3 regions of the Pinirhizobacter sp. genome follow, and region 3 is predicted to be linked to each of the others. Evidence: riboswitches for the same ligand, from Rfam matches in the RefSeq annotation. Region 3 holds a riboswitch; each other region holds the start of a gene.
The links. A riboswitch is a leader RNA that binds a small molecule or an ion and turns the genes downstream of it on or off. The one in region 3 is predicted to bind cobalamin.
Positions count from the first base shown of each region.

Region 1: it holds a riboswitch for cobalamin, as region 3 does, so the genes downstream of both, VGM61_RS06005 (TonB-dependent receptor domain-containing protein) here and VGM61_RS09240 (ribonucleoside-diphosphate reductase subunit alpha) in region 3, are expected to answer to the same signal.
Region 2: it holds a riboswitch for cobalamin, as region 3 does, so the genes downstream of both, metE (5-methyltetrahydropteroyltriglutamate--homocysteine S-methyltransferase) here and VGM61_RS09240 (ribonucleoside-diphosphate reductase subunit alpha) in region 3, are expected to answer to the same signal.

Region 1 covers NZ_DASYDG010000017.1:7,981-10,165, reverse strand. Annotated here, with positions in the region: gene VGM61_RS06005 (TonB-dependent receptor domain-containing protein) at 1-900, opposite strand, end outside; cobalamin riboswitch at 1,025-1,236, opposite strand; gene nagA (N-acetylglucosamine-6-phosphate deacetylase) at 1,261-2,185, opposite strand, start outside.
Region 2 covers NZ_DASYDG010000004.1:9,683-11,867, forward strand. Annotated here, with positions in the region: gene metE (5-methyltetrahydropteroyltriglutamate--homocysteine S-methyltransferase) at 1-1,286, opposite strand, end outside; cobalamin riboswitch at 1,502-1,735, opposite strand; gene VGM61_RS01145 (DksA/TraR family C4-type zinc finger protein) at 1,861-2,124, shown strand; gene VGM61_RS01150 (hypothetical protein) at 2,128-2,185, opposite strand, start outside.
Region 3 covers NZ_DASYDG010000026.1:107,880-110,064, forward strand. Annotated here, with positions in the region: gene VGM61_RS09235 (alpha/beta hydrolase) at 1-818, shown strand, start outside; cobalamin riboswitch at 846-1,056, shown strand; gene VGM61_RS09240 (ribonucleoside-diphosphate reductase subunit alpha) at 1,213-2,185, shown strand, end outside.

The sequences.
Region 1 (2,185 bases), on a different contig from region 3:
GTCGGCACGGTCCTGGTTCTGGCCGACGGCTACGCTCATGTGCCAGATGTCGGTCACCGGAAAACCGAGGTTGCCGCCCACCACCTGCTGCGACCGGCGGGTGAAGTTGCCGTAGTCGCCGTCGTACTCGATGTCGCCCTTGCTGCGCAGGAAGCTGCCGGACAGCACCACATCGTTGTCCCAGCGGTATCCACCGGAAAGCGCCGCGTTATAGGTGCGGTAGCCGTCCTTGTCGGGCTGGTCGGCGAAGCAGCCGGCGCCGGCATCGGCTGCGCCGACTTTGCAGGCGTTGATGCCGCGCGTGTACTGGCCACCGAGGCTGGCGTTGTACCAGCCGTGATCAGTGCCCCCGGAGATGCCCGCCTGGCCGTCGACCAGGTTATGGCTGCCGGCGGTAAGCGCCAGCGAGGGCGTGGGCGCTTCACCGGCCTGGCCATGGCGGGTGAAGATCTGCAGCACGCCGCCGATGGCGTCGGCGCCGTACAGGCTCGAACGCGGGCCGCGGACGAACTCGATGTGGTCGATCTGCTCCACCGGGATCTGCTCGAAGGCCGGCAGCCCTGCTGCCACGGTGCCCACGCGGACGCCGTCGATCAGCACCAGGGTGTGGGAGGAGTTGGTGCCGCGCACGAACATCGAGGTCTGTTGGCCCAGTCCGCCGGCATTGGCGAAGTTCACGCCGGGCAGGCCGGTGAGCAGATCCTGCACCGATTGCGGCTGCAGGCGGTCGATGTCCTGGCGGGTGATCACCGTTACCGGTGCCAGGGTGTCGTCGATCGGGGTGGCGGTGCGGGTGGCGGTCACCACCACCGTTTGCAGGTTTTGCGTTTGCGGGTCGTCTGCGGCGTGGGCAGCGGTGGTGGCGGCAAACAACGCCGCGGCAAGCAAGGTCTTCTTCATGAGGTTATGCGGGTCCCGGGGTTCGAACGGACCGGCGGCACGAAGGAAGGAATGGAACGAGGTCGCGCACGGGCGCGGGCCAGGTCCGGCTTCGCCCTCCGCGAGCCACCAGCAGCTTCAATCCGCTTGCGCGGATATCCGGGCCGGTCTCCGGGCTGGCGAACGTCGGGACCATCGATCCCGAGGGGAACGGCACCTTCCCGCACTCATCGTGCAGTGGCGTCTTGCCGTTCCTTGCGTCGCTTACCGTTGCGGGGGCAGCGCCGGATTCTCACCGGCTTCCCGTTTCATCCCTTGGGTGAACACCCTAAGGACACCTGGACGGGGCGGATGGTAGCAGGTTCCCCAAACAAGGCCCGATTAGTCGCAGCGCTGGCAGGCGCCGCCGATCCAGGTCTCATACACGGTGTAGTCCTCGTTCAGGGCAACGAGATCCGCGCGGTAGCCTGCGGTGACCTTGCCGAGGTTCTTTTCCAGGCCCAGGAAGGCGGCAGGGAAGGTGGAAGCCATGCGCGCGGCCTCGGCCAGCGGCACGCCCACCATTTCCACGGTGTTGCGCACCGCCGTGGCCATGTCCAGGGCGGATCCGGCCAGAACGCCGCTGGCCGTCTGGCACACGCCATCGCGGGCGGTGATCTTCTCGCCATTGAGGATAAAGGACGGATCGGCCGCCCCTACCGGCGGCATGGCGTCGGTCACCAGGAACATCTTCTGCCGCGGCTTGGCCGCAATCGCCACGCGCAGGGCCGCCGGGTGCACATGGTGGCCGTCGACGATCAGGCCGCACCAGCTGTGCGGATCTTCAAGCGCGGCGCCGACCACGCCGGGTTCGCGGCTGGTGAACGGCGTCATGGCATTGAAGAGATGGGTAAAGCCGCGCACGCCGTTATGCAGGGCATCGCGCATGGTTTCGTAATCGGATGCCGTATGGCCGGCGGCCACGATGACGCCAGCCTCGGTGAGCTGGCGCAGGGTATCGATGCTGGCGCGTTCCGGGGCCAGGGTCAGCAGGGTCACGCCGTTGTGCTTGCCGGCCAGCATCGCGATGTCGTCCATATCCACCGTGCGGAACTTCGCCGGGTTGTGCACGCCCTTGCGCTCAGGTGCCAGGAACGGGCCTTCCAGGTGGATGCCAAGCACACCGGGCACGCCCTCTTCGATGGCCGCGTTCACCGCTTCGATGGCCCGGCGCATCACATCGACATCGTCGCTGATCAGGGTAGGCAGGAAGCCGGTGGTGCCGTAGCGGCGGTGCGCGGCGCCGATGGTGCGGATGGTTTCCACC
Region 2 (2,185 bases), on a different contig from region 3:
GGCAAGCCAAGCCGTTTGGCCTGTGCCTGCTGGCGCTCCGGGTAGGCGGACTGACGACGCGTGGCTGATGGACCGATCGCGGCCAGTCGGGCGGTGACGTCCGGACGATGCACCTTGTCCGAGTGACGGCGGCGATCCTGGCGCCCGCGTGCATCGAGCAGCGCGGATTGTGCCTGGACCTTTCCGTCCAGGGCATCGCCCACCACACGCAGTTCTTCAATCTTCTGGCGCGCAAAGGCGAGCCACTCGTGGATGTCTTCCGGCAGCGCGTTTTCCAGCGAAGCGTCGATCGGCACGTGCAGCAGCGAACACGAGGGCGCCAGTTGGAGGGCTGCCGAGCCGATCGCATCGCGCGCGTGCCGGGCAAGGACAAGGGCGCGGTCGAGATCGGCGCGCCATACGTTGCGTCCGTCCACCACGCCGAGCGACAACACCAGGTCCCGCGGCCATGCCAGCAACACGGTATCCAGCTGGCCGGGCGCGCGCACCAGGTCGATATGCAGGCCATCGATGGCCAGTTCCCGCACCAGAGGGAGGTTGTCGCCAACATCACCGAAGTAGGTCGCCAGCATCAGGTTTGGCCGGTCCACCTTGGCCAGGGCCGCATAAGCACGTCGATACGCCGCATGGTCGTCGGCATCCAGATCGAGCACCAGGCAGGGCTCGTCGATCTGTACCCATTCGGCGCCGGCGGCCTTCAGCCTGCCCAGTAGTTCCGCATAGGCCGGCAAGAGGCGATCGAGCAGATCCAGGCGGTCACTGCCATCGACTGTCTTGGCCAGCAGGAGAAAGCTCACCGGCCCCAGCAGTACGGGGCGGGCCTGCAGGCCCAGCGCCCTGGCTTCAAGGAATTCAGCGATGGGCTTGTCGCCGCGCAGGCGGAACTGCTGGTCGCCGGTCAGCTCCGGCACCAGGTAGTGATAGTTGGTATCGAACCACTTGGTCATCTCCAGCGCGTGCAAGTCGAAGCCATCTTTCTGCGTGCCGCGGGCCAGGGCGAAGTAGCCGGCTAACGGATCGGCATCGGCGAGGGCGCGATAGCGCTCGGGAATGGCATCGAACAGGAAGGCGGTATCGAGCACATGGTCGTAAAGCGAAAAGTCGTTGCACGGCACGATGTCGGCGCCGGCGTCGCGCTGCAGGGTCCAGTGGCGATGCCGCAGTTCCCGTGCGGTGTCCTGCAGGGCTTCGGCTTCGGCGCCGCCGGCCCAATAGACTTCCAGCGCTCGCTTGAGCTCTCGCCTGGCGCCCATGCGCGGGAATCCAAGGTTGGCAATGTTGGTCATGTGTAGCGTTTCCTCTCATGCGTGATGAAGAGGAACGAAGGAACCGCGCGCAAGGCGACCCTGGAAAAGGACGCACCCGCCACGCCAGCGACCTTCGCCCCCGCGGGCGAGCCGGATCAACACGAGGGATCGCACGGAGGAACGCGCCACGGCGCCGAAGGGCCGCAACGCATGGCTCCGGTCGCCTCCCCGCGGAAGCTCCAGGTCAAAACAGGGATCACTCCCTGGTCGCGGCAGGTCTTCGGGCTCGTGGACGAAAGGCGCATCGCGCCTTGCCTACTGTTCGCCGCTTCCCGGCCCTTGTTGGGCCAGTGCTTGTGGCGAAGTTCGTTTCCACACACCGCTGCGGGGCAGCGCCGGAATGGGCCGTGAGGCCGCACCGGACTTCCCTTTTAATTACATCTCTTTATCTTGATGAAGAGATGCAAACCACGACGAGGCGTAAGTTACGCCTGCACGGATGAAAGGTCAAACTGGCAGGGGCGTACTATCCGTGGATAGCCGCAACGGATTGATTCGTATCGGTTCACCCCGATATCAGGACCGTTGGTGCAAAGAATAAAGCGGAGGCGACATGGCAACCGGCTGGGCAGGTGATGGCGCGGTGCAGGACCAGATCGACGCGACGGTGAACGACGCGGTAGAGCGTGCGCGCCGCCAGCTCAAAGGTGGCCCTGGCCTTGAGCGATGCGAGGAATGTGACGCGCCGATTCCCGCGGCACGGCGAAAGGCCGTTCCCGGCGTTCGCCTGTGCGTGGCCTGTCAGCAGGCAGCCGATGACGAACCGGGTGCCCGCCTGTTCAACCGGCGTGGCAGCAAGGATAGCCAGCTGCGTTGATGGTCAGGCGGTGGCGGCGCCTTCTACCGGTTCCACCGGTTCCACGGCCTCGAATGAAGCA
Region 3 (2,185 bases):
TCGCCGGGCTCAACGCTACCGACCACCGTCATGGCATTGAGCCCACGCGCGACATTACCTTCGACCCGTCCACTGGCCTGAAGCTGGACGTTTATCGGCCGGCCGACGCGGTCAATGCACCGGTCGTGGTGTTCTTCTACGGCGGAAGCTGGACCGGCGGCAAGCGGCAGTGGTATCGCTTCGTCGGTACGGCGCTGGCCTCGCGCGGCATCGTCGCGGTGATTCCCGATTACCGGAAATATCCCCGGGTGAAGATGGACGGCTTCATGGCTGACGCAGCCCGCGCCGTTGCATGGACGCATGCCCATGCCGGGGAATTCGGCGGCGACGCCTCGCGCTTGTTCATCATGGGCCACTCCGCTGGCGGACACATCGCCGGATTGCTTGCCACCGATGGCCACTGGTTACAGGCGCAGGGCATGACCACGCGGGAGCTGGCCGGCTTCATCGGCCTGGCCGGGGTGTACGACTTCGTGCCCATCGCGTCAAACGAGAAGGACATGCTGGGCATGTTCGGCCATTTGCCATCTGAGCAGCATCGCGCCCAGCCGATCGATTTCGTGGACGGAGATGAACCGCCGATGCTGCTCCTGCATGGCCTGGCCGATAAGGAAGTGGACGTACACAACTCCAACTCGCTGGCCGATGTCATGAAGGCCCATGGGGAGCCGGTATTGCTGAAATTATATCCGGGGATAAGTCACTCGGGCCTCGTACTGGCGTTGTCTACCCCTCTGCAGGCGAAGAAGCCGGTACTCGGCGACGTGGTTTCCTTTATCCATCAAGCACCTCCGGCGCGCGGCGCAAAAACACCATAACTTGTGTTGACCCTACCATCGGTCACCTATATCTTGTGATCCGTTGGTGCCCTGTCCAGTTTCTCGGCCATGGCTTAATAGGGAATCCGGTGTGAATCCGGGACTGCCCCGCAGCGGTAAGTGGAAACGAACCCGTCACAAGCACTGGTCCGCGATCGGATCGGGAAGCGACGGCTAGGAAAACCCCTTGAAGGGGCCCGCCACGAGTCCGAAGACCTGCCAGCAACCAGCGCCAGAGCGGCGATGGTTAGTGGTGACGGCTTCCGCGGGGAAGCGCGTTGCGAGGCGGGCGCCGTTGCCTGCACTTGCGCGTCCCTTCCGCGTGTTGCTTCTCGCCACGTTGCGGTCCCTGCGCGCGGGAGCAGGCCATCGAACGTCTTGCCAGGGCCTTGCCATGCAGCCACTTGATCTTTCCACGCGCGAAAGCGCGGCCGACCCCATCGTCGCCGCCAACGCCACCTCCACCACCGACCGACCGCTCGCGGCTCCATACCGAAGCCCGGCGCCGTCCGGGGCCACGCCGCCTGATTTCAACCTGACGCCTCCCCACAGCCCTGGCCAGATGCGCGTGACCAAGCGCAATGGCGGCACCGAAAGCGTGGACGTGAACAAGATCGTGCGCGCGGTCACCCGCAGCGCCGAAGGCCTGTTCGGCGTGGATCCGATGCGCGTGGCGCTGAAGACCATTGGCGGCCTGTATGACGGCGCCACCACGCAGGAGCTCGACCAGCTTTCCATCCGTACGTCCGCCGCGCTCACCGCCGAAGAGCCCGAGTACGGCCAGCTCGCTGCGCGCCTGTTGTCGGCCTTCATCGACAAGGAGGTGTCGGGCCAGGAAATCCAGAGCTTTTCGCAGTCGATCGGGCGCGGCGCGGAACTGGGGATATTGAACGAGCGGCTGCGCAGTTTCGTGGCCACCAATGCGCGCAAGCTCAACGACGCCATCGATGCCCCGGCATCGCGCCGTTTTGAATACTTCGGCCTGCGCACCGTGTACGACAGGTATCTGCTGCGCCATCCGCAGAAGCGCCTGGTGATCGAAACTCCGCAGTACTTCTTCATGCGCATCGCCTGCGCGCTTGGCGGCAATGACATCACAGAGACGCTGGAACTCTATCGCATGCTCTCGGCGCTGGAATACCTGGCAAGTTCGCCCACGCTTTTCAACGCCGGCACCTCGCACGAACAGCTTTCCTCATGCTTCCTGCTCGATTCGCCGCAGGATGCGCTCGAATCGATCTACCAGAAGTACGGCGATGTAGCCCAGCTGTCGAAGTTTGCCGGCGGCATCGGCCTTTCGTATTCGCGCATCCGTTCGCGCGGCTCGCTGATCCGCGGCACCAATGGCCATTCCAATGGACTGGTGC